2 regions of the Peribacillus simplex NBRC 15720 genome follow, and region 1 is predicted to be linked to the other one. Evidence: predicted binding sites of a transcription regulator. Region 1 holds the regulator's gene; the other holds the start of a gene.
The links. Region 1 encodes CtsR, which represses protease genes until heat stress. Its sites were predicted from a motif close to ATGGTCAATAAAGGTCAAACA; they were not measured.

Region 2: the regulator CtsR is predicted to act here: its motif matches at 5,380-5,400, upstream of clpP (ATP-dependent Clp endopeptidase proteolytic subunit ClpP).

The regions. Positions count from the first base shown of each region.
Region 1 covers NZ_CP017704.1:2,470,188-2,477,905, reverse strand. The annotation lists rRNA gene BS1321_RS11790 (23S ribosomal RNA) at 1-2,498, shown strand, start outside; rRNA gene rrf (5S ribosomal RNA) at 2,563-2,678, shown strand; gene BS1321_RS11780 (CtsR family transcriptional regulator) at 3,040-3,501, shown strand; gene BS1321_RS11775 (protein-arginine kinase activator protein McsA) at 3,523-4,074, shown strand; gene BS1321_RS11770 (protein-arginine kinase McsB) at 4,071-5,147, shown strand; gene clpC (ATP-dependent protease ATP-binding subunit ClpC) at 5,278-7,718, shown strand, end outside.
Region 2 covers NZ_CP017704.1:2,926,294-2,934,011, reverse strand. The annotation lists gene BS1321_RS14000 (phosphoglycerate kinase) at 1-726, opposite strand, end outside; gene gap (type I glyceraldehyde-3-phosphate dehydrogenase) at 976-1,983, opposite strand; gene BS1321_RS13990 (sugar-binding transcriptional regulator) at 2,016-3,050, opposite strand; gene BS1321_RS13985 (glutaredoxin family protein) at 3,190-3,432, opposite strand; gene rpoN (RNA polymerase factor sigma-54) at 3,447-4,784, opposite strand; tRNA gene BS1321_RS13975 (tRNA-Arg) at 5,102-5,173, opposite strand; gene clpP (ATP-dependent Clp endopeptidase proteolytic subunit ClpP) at 5,463-6,071, shown strand; gene BS1321_RS13965 (HPr family phosphocarrier protein) at 6,169-6,426, opposite strand; gene whiA (DNA-binding protein WhiA) at 6,447-7,400, opposite strand; gene BS1321_RS13955 (gluconeogenesis factor YvcK family protein) at 7,468-7,718, opposite strand, start outside.

The DNA of each region.
Region 1 (7,718 bases):
AATCCCGTCGGAAGCAGGGAGGACCATCTCCCAAGGCTAAATACTCCCTAGTGACCGATAGTGAACCAGTACCGTGAGGGAAAGGTGAAAAGCACCCCGGAAGGGGAGTGAAATAGATCCTGAAACCGTGTGCCTACAAGTAGTCAAAGCCCGTTAATGGGTAATGGCGTGCCTTTTGTAGAATGAACCGGCGAGTTACGATTTCATGCGAGGTTAAGTTGATAAGACGGAGCCGCAGCGAAAGCGAGTCTGAATAGGGCGAATGAGTATGAGGTCGTAGACCCGAAACCAGGTGATCTACCCATGTCCAGGGTGAAGTTCAGGTAACACTGAATGGAGGCCCGAACCCACGCACGTTGAAAAGTGCGGGGATGAGGTGTGGGTAGCGGAGAAATTCCAATCGAACCTGGAGATAGCTGGTTCTCTCCGAAATAGCTTTAGGGCTAGCCTCAAGATGAGAGTATTGGAGGTAGAGCACTGATTGGACTAGGGGCCCCCAACGGGTTACCGAATTCAGTCAAACTCCGAATGCCAAATACTTATTCTTGGGAGTCAGACTGCGAGTGATAAGATCCGTAGTCGAAAGGGAAACAGCCCAGACCACCAGCTAAGGTCCCAAAGTATACGTTAAGTGGAAAAGGATGTGGAGTTGCTTAGACAACCAGGATGTTGGCTCAGAAGCAGCCACCATTTAAAGAGTGCGTAATAGCTCACTGGTCGAGTGACTCCGCGCCGAAAATGTACCGGGGCTAAACGTATCACCGAAGCTGTGGATTGACACCGTATGGTGTCGATGGTAGGAGAGCGTTCTAAGGGCGTTGAAGTCAGACCGGAAGGACTGGTGGAGCGCTTAGAAGTGAGAATGCCGGTATGAGTAGCGAAAGAAGGGTGAGAATCCCTTCCACCGAATGCCTAAGGTTTCCTGAGGAAGGCTCGTCCGCTCAGGGTTAGTCGGGACCTAAGCCGAGGCCGAAAGGCGTAGGCGATGGACAACAGGTTGATATTCCTGTACCACCTATACATCGTTTGAACGATGGGGGGACGCAGAAGGATAGGGTAAGCGCGCTGTTGGATATGCGCGTCCAAGCAGTTAGGCCGGAAACGAGGCAAATCCCGTTTCCATTAAGGCGGAGCTGTGATGGCGAGGGAAATATAGTACCGAAGTTCCTGATTCCACGCTGCCAAGAAAAGCCTCTAGTGAGATGTAAGGTGCCCGTACCGCAAACCGACACAGGTAGGCGAGGAGAGAATCCTAAGGTGTGCGAGAGAACTCTCGTTAAGGAACTCGGCAAAATGACCCCGTAACTTCGGGAGAAGGGGTGCTTTTTAGGGTGAATAGCCCAGAAAAGCCGCAGTGAATAGGCCCAGGCGACTGTTTAGCAAAAACACAGGTCTCTGCGAAGCCGCAAGGCGAAGTATAGGGGCTGACACCTGCCCGGTGCTGGAAGGTTAAGGGGAGAGGTTAGCGCAAGCGAAGCTTTGAACCGAAGCCCCAGTAAACGGCGGCCGTAACTATAACGGTCCTAAGGTAGCGAAATTCCTTGTCGGGTAAGTTCCGACCCGCACGAAAGGTGTAACGATCTGGGCACTGTCTCAACGAGAGACTCGGTGAAATTATAGTACCTGTGAAGATGCAGGTTACCCGCGACAGGACGGAAAGACCCCGTGGAGCTTTACTGCAGCCTGATATTGAATTTTGGTACAGCTTGTACAGGATAGGTAGGAGCCTGAGAAGCCGGAGCGCTAGCTTCGGTGGAGGCGTTGGTGGGATACTACCCTGGCTGTATTGAAATTCTAACCCGCGCCCCTTATCGGGGTGGGAGACAGTGTCAGGTGGGCAGTTTGACTGGGGCGGTCGCCTCCTAAAGAGTAACGGAGGCGCCCAAAGGTTCCCTCAGAATGGTTGGAAATCATTCGTAGAGTGTAAAGGCACAAGGGAGCTTGACTGCGAGACCTACAAGTCGAGCAGGGACGAAAGTCGGGCTTAGTGATCCGGTGGTTCCGCATGGAAGGGCCATCGCTCAACGGATAAAAGCTACCCCGGGGATAACAGGCTTATCTCCCCCAAGAGTCCACATCGACGGGGAGGTTTGGCACCTCGATGTCGGCTCATCGCATCCTGGGGCTGTAGTCGGTCCCAAGGGTTGGGCTGTTCGCCCATTAAAGCGGTACGCGAGCTGGGTTCAGAACGTCGTGAGACAGTTCGGTCCCTATCCGTCGCGGGCGCAGGAAATTTGAGAGGAGCTGTCCTTAGTACGAGAGGACCGGGATGGACGCACCGCTGGTGTACCAGTTGTCTTGCCAAAGGCATAGCTGGGTAGCTACGTGCGGACGGGATAAGTGCTGAAAGCATCTAAGCATGAAGCCCCCCTCAAGATGAGATTTCCCATGGCGCAAGCTAGTAAGATCCCTGAAAGATGATCAGGTTGATAGGTCAGAGGTGGAAGCGTGGCGACATGTGGAGCTGACTGATACTAATAGATCGAGGACTTAACCAACGCTTTTTAAAAAATGAAATACCTTCTTATTATCTAGTTTTGAAGGAACAACGTTCCTTTCATGTTTGGTGGCGATAGCGAAGAGGTCACACCCGTTCCCATTCCGAACACGGCAGTTAAGCTCTTCAGCGCCGATGGTAGTTGGGGGTTTCCCCCTGTGAGAGTAGGACGCCGCCAAGCCATTTCAAAGATCAGCCATTCTGGCTGGTCTTTTTTGATGTTCGTAATTAAAAAAGGTTTTATAATTCAAGGGACAGCATAGGGCTGGCCTTATTTGAATTGGTTACAATATCATGAGGGGGAATGGGGCAAAATTCAAGTGGTGAAACCTTAAGGAGAAGAAAAAATATCAGGTTTTGCATTTATCGTTTTAGGGTATTTATGTAAGATATTTCAACTTTAATGTTCAATGAGGTATGTAATTACATATAATTTGGAGAAAATGGATAATACAGAAAGAAAGTGCGTTTAAGTTGCAAAATGGATTATTCCTTGTATAATAATAGTCAAATATAGTCAAAGTCAGAATGGAGGAGGCTGAGTGAGAAACATATCTGATGTTATCGAAACTTATTTGAAGCAAGTACTTGAAATAAGTCAAAAAGATATCTTAGAGATTAAAAGAAGTGAAATAGCAGATAAATTTCAGTGTGTGCCTTCTCAAATCAATTACGTAATCAATACCAGGTTTACCATCGAGAGAGGTTATGTTGTAGAGAGTAAGCGTGGAGGCGGCGGTTATATACGCATCATGAAAGTCGAATCACAGGATTCCGTGCAACTTATCAACCAATTATTATCGCTTATTGGTTCCAGGGTAACTCAATCGATGGCTGAAGGAGTAATTTCAAGGCTGATGAATGAAGACGTCATTAATGAAAGAGAAGCAAAGATTATGATGAGCGTCATAGATAGATCGGTGATTTATATCGACCTACCTGACCGCGATGAGCTTAGGGCAAGAATTTTAACTGCGATGCTTACGACTTTAAAATATAAATGAAACTGGCAGAGGTGATGAACGTTGATTTGCCAAGAATGTCATCAAAGGCCTGCTACCCTGCACTTCACCAAAATCATCAATGGAATAAAGACTGAAGTCATGATTTGTGAGAAATGTGCTCAGGAAAAAGGTGAAATGTTCATGGATGCAGGTGGACCTGGTTTTTCAATAAATAATTTATTAGCAGGATTGTTGAATATGGAGTCGAATATTCAACAGACAAAGGCAAATGCATTTCCCAAAACGGAAGAGAGGCGTTGCCCGCATTGTCATCGATCTTATAAAGAATTTGTCCATATTGGTAAGTTTGGCTGTGCCGAATGTTATAAGACGTTCAATGAACAGTTAAATCCCATTTTAAAGAGGGTTCATAGCGGCAATACAGCACATATAGGGAAAATTCCAAAAAGGATTGGTGGCACCATATATCTTCGAAAGCAAATTTTGGATTTGAAAGAAGTTTTAAAGGTCCACATTGATCAAGAGGAGTTTGAGAAAGCGGCAGAGGTAAGAGATAAGGTTCGTTCCCTTGAAAAAAGGTATGAAGCACAAGAGGGAGGCGAGGAATTATGAGCTTGGAAAAGTTTGTAGAAAACGCCTTGAGTTCCTGGATGAGTGCCGAAGGGCCGGAAATCGATATTGTATTGAGTTCGCGGATTCGGCTGGCTAGGAATTTCAAAGACTTTACCTTCCCAACCTCCTTTTCTAACGAAGAAGCTAAAAAAATCATTGAATTGGTCAAAAAAAGAATCGAAGAGGAAGTAACTCCAGAGATTGGAAAACTGGAACTTTTAGAGATTGACCAATTGCAGCCACTGGAAAAGCGCGTTCTTGTTGAAAAACATTTAATCAGTCCTCATTTAGTTGAAGACTCAGCGAAAAGCGCATGTCTCCTTTCAGAAAATGAAGAAATAAGTATCATGATAAACGAGGAGGATCATCTCCGTATTCAATGTTTAATGTCGGGGTTGCAGCTAAAGGAAACCTTAAAGATTGCAAATGTTCTTGACGATTGGATTGAAGAATCCATAGACTATGCATATGATGAAGAAAGAGGTTACCTAACTAGTTGTCCGACTAATGTGGGAACAGGATTAAGGGCTTCAGTCATGATGCATCTTCCGGGCCTGGTCCTTACACAACAGATGAATAATATCATACCGGCTATCAACCAATTGGGGTTGGTGGTTCGAGGGATTTATGGAGAGGGCAGTCAAGCGTTAGGAAATATTTTTCAAATCTCTAATCAAATTACTCTTGGAAAGTCGGAAAGGGATATCGTTGAAGATTTAACAAGTGTAGTGCAACAAATCATAGCTCAGGAACGGTCAGCGAGGGATGCATTAGCAAGGACTTCCCACATACAATTAGAAGATAGAATTTTCCGTTCATATGGGATTTTGTCCAATGCTCGAATCATCGAGACCAAGGAAGCTGCTACTTGTATCTCCGATGTTAGGTTAGGGATAGATCTTGGGTATATAAAAAATATATCTAAAAGCATTCTAAATGAGTTGATGATTTTGACGCAGTCGGGATTTTTACAAAAGTACGCAGGTGGCCCTTTAAGACCCCATGAAAGGGATATCCGTAGAGCAGCACTCATCCGGGAACGCTTGAATTTCACGGAACATTCCTCCTCATAGAGGTCATTGACCTCTTTAGGGAGTATTAAATTTCATGTAATAGATATGGAGCAAGAAGAAGCTTCTGCCATTACTTAGAGAATTGCCAGCAACTTTATTCAAAACGAAAATTCTTAAGGAGGAATTCCCTATGATGTTTGGTCGTTTTACTGAAAGAGCCCAGAAAGTATTAGCATTAGCCCAAGAAGAGGCAATCCGTTTAGGTCATAATAATATTGGTACGGAACATATTTTACTGGGCCTGGTCCGAGAAGGTGATGGTATTGCAGCCAAAGCGTTATATGCTCTTGGATTGGGCCCGGAAAAGATTCAGAAAGAAGTGGAAAATTTAATCGGCCGTGGACAGGATACGGCTCAAACGATACATTATACCCCAAGAGCCAAGAAAGTGATTGAGCTTTCCATGGATGAGGCAAGAAAATTAGGTCACTCATATGTTGGGACAGAGCATGTTCTTCTAGGTCTTATACGAGAAGGGGAAGGTGTAGCTGCCCGCGTATTGAATAATCTGGGAGTAAGTTTAAATAAAGCTCGACAACAAGTATTACAACTCTTGGGCAGCAATGAATCAGGTGGTCATCAAGGTTCAGCCGCTTCAAATGCAAGCACGCCGACACTGGATGGCCTAGCCCGTGATTTAACGGCGATTGCCAGGGAAGGAAGCTTGGATCCCGTTATCGGAAGAGGTAAGGAAATACAGCGTGTCATTGAGGTATTAAGCCGTCGTACGAAAAATAACCCCGTATTAATCGGTGAACCTGGGGTAGGTAAAACAGCCATTGCTGAAGGGCTTGCCCAACAGATTATCAATAATGAGGTACCTGAAATTTTACGTGATAAACGCGTAATGACACTTGATATGGGTACTGTAGTGGCTGGTACTAAATACCGTGGTGAATTTGAGGACCGATTGAAGAAAGTTATGGATGAAATACGTCAGGCGGGTAATATCATCTTATTCATCGATGAATTGCATACATTGATTGGTGCAGGTGGTGCAGAAGGTGCCATTGATGCCTCCAATATCCTTAAACCATCATTGGCACGTGGTGAATTACAATGTATCGGTGCTACAACTTTAGATGAGTACCGTAAGTATATTGAAAAGGATGCTGCGCTTGAACGTCGTTTCCAGCCAATCCAAGTCGATGAGCCGACTATTTTGGAATCCATCCAAATTCTCAAGGGGTTGCGTGACCGTTATGAGGCACATCACCGCGTATCGATTACTGACGAAGCGATTGATGCCGCAGTCAAATTATCAGACCGTTATATTTCCGATCGCTTTTTACCGGATAAAGCGATTGACTTGATTGATGAAGCTGGTTCCAAGGTTAGGCTGCGCTCATACACAACGCCACCTAACTTAAAGGAACTTGAAGTGAAGTTAGATGATGTTCGTAAGGAAAAGGATGCTTCCGTTCAGAGCCAGGAATTTGAAAAAGCTGCTTCGCTTCGCGATACAGAACAACGCTTAAGAGAACAATTGGAAGAAACGAAAAAAACTTGGAAAGAAAAACAAGGGCAGGAGAACAGTGAAGTGACTGTGGATGACATTGCACACGTCGTATCCAGCTGGACGGGAGTGCCAGTCACTAAATTGGCGCAAACAGAGTCAGACAAACTGCTTAATATGGAGTCAATCCTCCATGATCGTGTTATTGGGCAGGAAGAGGCCGTCATTGCGGTTTCTAAAGCAGTACGACGTGCAAGGGCAGGTTTGAAAGATCCTAAACGTCCAATTGGTTCATTCATCTTCTTGGGACCTACAGGGGTCGGTAAAACCGAGCTGGCCCGTGCTTTAGCCGAATCCATTTTTGGTGATGAAGATGCCATGATCCGCATCGATATGTCCGAATATATGGAGAAACATTCGACTTCACGTCTTGTTGGATCCCCTCCAGGATATGTTGGATACGAAGAAGGCGGTCAGTTAACGGAAAAAGTGCGGAGGAAACCATACTCGGTCGTTCTGCTTGATGAAATAGAAAAGGCGCATCCGGATGTCTTCAATATTCTTCTTCAAGTATTGGAAGACGGAAGACTGACAGATTCCAAGGGGCGTACTGTTGATTTCAGGAATACCATTCTGATTATGACATCGAATGTAGGGGCGTCGGCCTTGAAAACTGATAAGTATGTCGGCTTTAACATCCAGGATACTGGCCAGGACTATAAAAATATGAAAGGGAAAGTGATGGAAGAACTCAAACGTGCATTCCGTCCGGAATTCCTGAATCGTATTGATGAAACTATCGTGTTCCACTCATTAGAGAAGGATCATTTGAAACAAATCGTTACATTAATGTCAAATCAGCTTACTACCCGTTTGAAAGAACAGGAGATTTACTTGGAGCTGACAGATGCGGCTAGAGAAAAAATTGCTACGGAAGGTTTTGATCCGGAATATGGGGCACGACCAATCCGCAGGGCGCTTCAGAAGCATGTAGAAGATTATCTATCCGAAGAGTTACTTAAGGGCAACGTGAAAAAAGGGCAAACGGTCGTAATGGATGTCGTGAATAATGAGTTTGCAATCCGACAAGGCGAGCCTGTTAATGTAAGTGAATA
Region 2 (7,718 bases), 460 kb from region 1:
TTTGTCTTCTTCCAATAATGAATTACCGATTTCATGACCTTGCGCTTTAATAAATGTATAACCCAGTCCACCACCAATGATCAAGTGATCGACATTTTCCAAAAGGTTTTCGATAACGCCTATCTTATCCTTTACTTTTGCTCCGCCAATTATAGCTGTAAAAGGACGCTCCGGGTTGGATAACGCTTTTCCTAGCACAGAAAGTTCTTTTTCCATCAGCAATCCGGCAACAGCTGGGAGATGGTGTGCTATTCCTTCAGTTGAAGCATGTGCACGATGCGCAGCTCCGAATGCATCGTTAACATAAACATCAGCCAGTGCAGCAAATGACTTCGCCAATTCTTGATCGTTCTTCTCTTCTCCTGTATAGAAACGAACGTTTTCCAACAACAGGATCTCGCCATTTTGCATGTTATCAATGATTGATTGAACGGTCTCGCCGTAAGCTTCTTCTGCCTTTTGCACATCTTTGCCACTAAGTTCGCTTAGTCTTTCCGCAACAGGTGCTAAACGCAATTCTTCAACTACTTGTCCTTTTGGACGGCCAAGGTGGCTAGCTAAGATGACTTTAGCGCCTTGTTCTGTCAGATAGGAAATCGTCGGCAGTGCAGCTTTGATTCTCGTATCATCCGAAATCTTTCCGTCCTGCATCGGAACGTTGAAATCAACACGGCAAAATACGCGTTTCCCCTTTAATTCAATATCTCTAATCGACTTTTTATTCATAATCCAAGAACCCCCTTAGATATTGTTATCATATTTTTGATTCCTTTAGTCAAAAAGGGAGAGGGTAAATTTCCCAACTCCCCTTTTTCTCTTTTTCATTATAGTCGGTTTCCAGGAAATTATCCAAAAACAAGAAATGTAAACGCTTGACTGATTAATGACTTACTAATAATATCATCTTCTGCCAAGTTTTTTTAGAGGTGTGATAAAAAAAACCTCACCTTGGTGAGGTTTTTTTTATTATTCTAATTACAATCCTTTTTTAGCCAAATAGTCGATTAAATCAACAACACGGCTAGAATATCCAGTTTCATTATCATACCAAGATAATACTTTAACCATGTTTCCTTCCATTACCATTGTGGAAAGGGCATCAATGGTAGATGATGATGGGTTACCGTTATAGTCAGTTGATACTAGCGGAAGTTCGCTGTACTCAAGAATTCCTTTTAATTCGCCTTCAGAAGCCTTTTTGAATGCTGCATTAACTTCTTCAACTGTTGTGTCTTTTTCAAGCTCTGCAACAAGGTCGACTACAGACACGTTTGGAGTAGGTACGCGCATTGCCATACCATTTAATTTCCCTTTAAGTTCAGGAAGAACAAGTGCAACAGCTTTTGCCGCCCCAGTTGTTGTAGGAATGATATTCTCGGCAGCTGCACGTGCACGGCGGTAATCTTTATGAGGCAAATCAAGGATTTGCTGATCATTTGTATATGAGTGAACAGTAGTCATCATACCGCGTTTGATTCCGAATTGTTCATGAAGCACTTTAGCAAATGGAGCTAAGCAGTTCGTTGTACAAGAAGCATTAGAGATTACATGGTGGTTTGCTGCATCATATTTGTCTTCGTTTACACCCATGACAATTGTGATATCTTCATCAGATGCAGGAGCAGAGATGATTACTTTTTTCGCGCCAGCTTCTAAATGCTTAGCTGCATCTGCACGTTTTGTGAAACGTCCTGTAGATTCTACAACTACTTCTACTCCTAGTTCACCCCATGCTAATTGTGCAGGATCACGTTCAGCCAATACTTTGACTTTATGACCATCAACAACAAGGTACTCCCCATCAACTGTTACTTTTTCATTAAGAGATCCATGAATTGTATCGTATTGAAGAAGGTGCGCTAACATATTAGCATCCGTTAAGTCGTTAATAGCAACAATCTCTACCCCAGGATTACTCAATGCTGCACGAAATACATTACGTCCAATACGTCCAAAACCATTAATACCAACTTTTACTGCCATGAAAAATTCCTCCTTTTAAGTTCGCAAATATATTAAGGGGTGTAATTCCCCTGAATTAACTCTTGTGCCGCCGCTTCATCAGTGATCAACACTGTTGATGAAGGTGCGCCTTTCATGTAGGAACGGATAGCCTTTGCTTTAGTTTTACCACCTGCCACAGTTATCACTCGCTTTTCAGGGCTAAGATCATCTAACTGGATGCCGACTGTCAAAACTTTATGAACAACTTTACCGTTTTCATCGTAATAATAACCGAATGCTTCTCCTACAGCATTTCCATCTAACAGCTTCTTTAACATTTCTGGCGAAGAATTTCTTCTCTCAGCCATCGCCATGGCATCACCGATTCCATGAATGATCATATCGGCAGATTTGATTTGGGAAATCACTTCTTTAATTGCAGGTTCCTTCTGAAATGAAGCATAAACCTCACCGCTTAATTGATCGGGTACATATAACACTCTGTATGAGGCTTGTGCCTTCTGTGCCATTTTTTCGACAATGGTATTGGCCTGATTCTGTACTGCTTCACCAATTCCCCCGCGGGCCGGGACAAATGTCAATTTCTTCGACGCTTCATCAGGTGACAACGAATCAGCCACTTCGGCCATTGTGGATCCGCCAGTAACCGCAATGATATTCTTTGAGTTCCATTCTCGTTTCATACGGTTTGCACAAGCTTTACCCAATTCTTTTTTCACCCATGGGGTCTCATCACAATTTCCTGAGACAATAATGACTTCATCCACTTGTAACAAATCCTGCAATTGCCGTTCCATTATGTCTATACCCATTACTTCACGCATTATTCCTTCTAACTTATCCAGGATTTCAATCCCTTCATCAGTCAGCGTCATGCCAGAGCTGAATATGTTAACCAGGTTCTGACTTTTCAGAAAATCAACCTCACCTCTAAGCGTCCGCTCTGTCAAATTAAGGCTCACGGACAGACTGCGCCTTCCAACCGGCTGCATCATTTTGATATAACGCAGGATATCATATCTTTTTTGCATAACCATAAGGAAATCTGGTAATAATTTTCTTTGTACCTCAAGTAATGTACGCATAGTTAAAACTCCTAAAAAGTTAAGTTGGACATTTAATGTCCCGCGTAGTCATTTTCTGTCCCACTTAAAACAAAAAAATATTCCTGCTACATATTTTATTCTAGCAGGAACGGAATGTTTCTTCAAATGATTTGAAAAATTATTTTTCCAAAAGCTGATTTAGAGCTGATTTATCAACATTTCCGAATTGAACGATTTCATCTTTCCATTCTACTACAGGAATCATCAGCCCGAATTTCTCAAGCAAATCATCATCTGTATGGATATCGATTTCCTTATAGCCTATGCCTGACTCCTCTTTCACTTCTTCTAGTACCAGCTTGGCTTTATCACATAACGGGCATTTATCCCTACTATATAAAACAAATGCATTTGATTCCAAACCACTCATCCTTTTCAATCATATCTTTTTCGTTTAGATGAAGAAGGGATCCCTAATTGTTCACGGTATTTCGCAACGGTTCGGCGGGCAAGGATAATTCCATGCTCCTCTTTCAACCGTTCTGCCAGGTCTTGATCCGAAAGCGGCTTTTGTTTATTTTCCCCATTGATGGCTGCCTGTAGGCTCTTTTTTGCTTGCATGCCCGACATATCCTCATCAAGGCCAACTGACTGTAAAGAAGTAGTGAAAAACACCCGCATCTCTATCGTGCCAAATGGTGTCTGCACGTATTTCCCTTTAACCGCCCGGCTTACTGTGGACTCATGTATACCAAGTTCGTCAGCGACTTCTTTCATCGTCATCGGCTTCAAATAGTTCAGGCCATGATGAAAGCACGCCGGCTGTTTATCGACGATGCACTGAATGACCTTCAATATAGTTTCCTTCCTCTGTTGAATCCCTCTGGAGATCCATTGGTATTCCTGCCACTTATCCTGGATAAACCGTTGAACACCCTGATCCTTATGGCTCTTCATTCGGTTTAAATACCCTTTATCCACATTAAGATTGGGAGTGTTACCATCATAATTCCCGACAAGCAGCATGCCATCCCGAGCTTCCACGACCACATCCGGCACTATATAAGAAGGTTTTTCCTGAAAAAAGAGTGAAGCCGGACGCGGGTTCAACGTCTGGACATAATCAAATACTTCTTGTATCTCCTTCATTGTAACACCGATTTTCTTACTTAAGTCTTTCCAGCGCTTTTCAGCAAAACCGAGGAAATGGTTTTCTATGATCGATTCTGCCAGCAGATTCACCCCTTCTGCTTTCACCTGAAGCAAAAGGCACTCTTGAAGATTTCTCGCTCCAATTCCATGCGGCTCGAGTTGCTGTAAAATTGTGAGGCTTTCTTCCAAAACGACCGGAGATAAACCTGAGATACATATATCATCCAGCTGCGTCCTCAAGTAACCGTTTTCATCAAGGTTATGAATTAATAGCAGCATTGCCTTCTGTTGCTCACCGGAAAACTGCTGGTGATTAACCTGGGACATGATATGCTGTTCAAGCGATATTGTATCTTCACTGATCTGTTCAATCCAATAGTTGGCATCATACGTATTCTTAAGGGTCCGTTTACCCTTTTTCCGGTCAAAAGTTGGCTGAAATAAAGCAGATGTTGGCTGATCTATGGACAGTAATGGATTCTCCACCATTTTATTTTCTAAAAAAGCCGATAGCTCCTGCGAGGAGTATTGCAGCAATGTAATAGCTTGCATAAGCTCTTGGGTCATTGCCATCTTTAATGTTTGCTGTTGAAAAAGTCCTGCTTTCATATTCATACTCATCGATTCATCCCTCCCCCACTCCATTTTACATTATCAGGAGAAAATTCTACACAAAAACCCATGAAAACGCTTACGTTTTTTTCTGAATAGTTTATTTGTTTTTAAATACTATATGTTAGAAATGCAAATTTAACAACTACTTTTATTGAAAAATAACCATTTTTCAATAGAGTGGGCGAATATTTTCACGACAGGACTGACATTCCAGGATTCGATGAAATATTACGGAAAACGAGTAAATTCACCAAAAATCTTAGGACCACTCTTAAAATTGACCAATAAAAAATCCCCCACTTTATTAAGCAGAAGATTAGTAATGCCCTCGGCAGGAATCGAACCTGCATTTCAAGCTTCGGAGGCTTGCGTTCTATCCGTTGCACTACGAGGGCGTAATAGAAAATATTTTTTCAACAGACTTCATTATATGATAGAATCCCCTCCTTTGCAAGGGTTATCAGGTTTAAAACTTCTTCTTTTGGGTATTATGGGTAATGTGGAAATTCATCCCTGTGCGGCATAATATATAAAGTAATCTATCAGGAAGGAGCCTTAGCCAGAAAATTGTCGAACAAATTATCCATTATAGGGTTTGTTTTGTTTGACCTAAATTGACCAAAAAGTGTATCATACATACATAAAGAATTTAAATGATTCTCTTAATCGAAGGAGGAAATGAACATGAATTTAATTCCTACAGTTATCGAACAAACAAGTCGTGGGGAGCGTGCCTACGATATTTACTCCCGTTTATTAAAAGACCGGATCATTATGCTAGGAAGTGCAATTGACGATAATGTTTCCAACTCCATTGTTGCTCAATTACTATTTTTAGAAGCGGAAAATCCTGAAAAAGATATCACTCTATACATCAACAGCCCTGGTGGAAGCATCACTTCCGGTATGGCCATTTACGATACTATGCAATATATCAAACCTAATGTATCCACAGTATGCATCGGTATGGCCGCTTCCATGGGTGCTTTCCTATTGGCCGCTGGCGAAAAAGGCAAACGTTATGCGTTGCCAAACAGTGAAGTCATGATTCACCAACCACTTGGAGGAGCTCAAGGTCAAGCTACTGAAATTGAAATTGCTGCCCGCCGTATCCTTCACTTGAAAGATAAACTGAATCAAATATTGGCAGAACGTACTGGTCAACCTATTGAAGTCCTTCAAAGAGATACGGAGCGTGATAACTTCATGACTTCCGAAAGAGCTCTTGAATATGGCTTGATTGACAAAGTCATCACGCGCAGCATCCTTGATGATAAAAAAGACTCTAAATAATCATGCAACAAAAGGCTCCGGAGATCGCCTTAAGCGACTTCCGGAGCTTTTTTTACATCATAAAAGAAAAGGATGCACTTTTAGGCATCCTTTTCTTTTAACCCTCTTGCTGAACGAACTCTTCCAATGCCTCTAACGCTTCTTTTTCATCGCGTCCTTCGACAATTAACTTCACAGACACGCCAGAACTGATGGCAAGGCTCATTAACCCCATTATACTTTTTGCATTCACTTTCTTTCCTTCTTTTTCAAGAAAAACATCTGAATGAAAGCGGTTAGCTTCTTGTACAAAAAGAGCTGCCGGCCGCGCTTGCAAACCCGTTTTCAATTTTACCTCAACTTGTTTTTCCACCATCTTGATCTCCCCTGTTAGCTTTATTTTTTCGCAGCAATAGCCTCTCCCCCACGGAGCCTGTCAGCTATTTCATCAATCTTTCGTAATCGGTGATTAATCCCGGACTTACTGATGGTTCCCCCGGATACCATTTCCCCAAGTTCCTTTAAGGTTATATCCTGAAATGCTATCCTAAGCTCCGCAATTTCCCGAAGCTTATCCGGTAAAATGCTTAGCCCTACCGTATCCTCGATATAATGGATATTTTCAACCTGGCGCAATGAGGCCCCGATTGTTTTGTTCAAATTGGCTGTTTCACAATTCACAAGCCGATTCACTGAATTACGCATATCACGGACAATCCGTACATCCTCGAACCTTAATAAAGCTGAATGGGCGCCAACTATACTTAAAAACTCGGCAATCTTTTCGGCTTCTTTCAAATAAATGATGTACCCTTTCTTGCGTTCAAGCGTCTTGGCCTTCAAGTCAAACTTATTCATTAGCTCACAAAGGGCATCATTGTGCTCTTTATAAAGTGAGAAAATCTCAAGGTGATAGGAAGACGTTTCCGGATTATTTACCGAACCCCCCGCAAGAAATGCACCTCTTAGGTATGAACGCTTACAGCATTTCTTCCCAACAATAGTATCGGATATATCATGGAGAATTTCAAAGCCATCGCCTAAAATTTCCAAATCGGTTAAAACCCGCTGCCCTCCGGATGACATCCTGACAATATATACATTATTCTTTTTAAGCTTCATCTTTTTACGGACCAACAGCTCGACCTGGACCTCATAACTCTTTTTCAGCAGCGTATAAATCCTTCTGGCAATCGCAGCATTCTCAGTTTGAATATCCACAACAAGCTTCCGATTAGAAAATGAAAGGGATCCGTTCATCCGGATAAGCGCACATAATTCCGCTTTACCGCAGCAATCCTTTCCCTCTAATGTAGTAAGTTCTTTTTTCGTTTCTGAAGCAAAAGACATCCATTTCACCCCCAATCGAACGCAGGTAATCTATTTTTATCAATCAAAAAACCGTCCCCGCTTATATCTACGGAACTATGTGGCTTTTTGTTTCATTTACAAGCATATTATAAAGCAAATCCGCCACTTTTTTTGTGTCATGGCGTATTACATTCCCTTCAAAGCTGAAAATGCGTTCTTGTATGATTTCAAGCCCCATCTGTTTTAAACTTTCCACATCATACATGACCGGTTTGGCATATTCAGCTTGATAGCGTTGCTGAATCTCGGTTGGTATTTCCTCATTATTAACAAGTATCCTGTCAATATATGCATTTC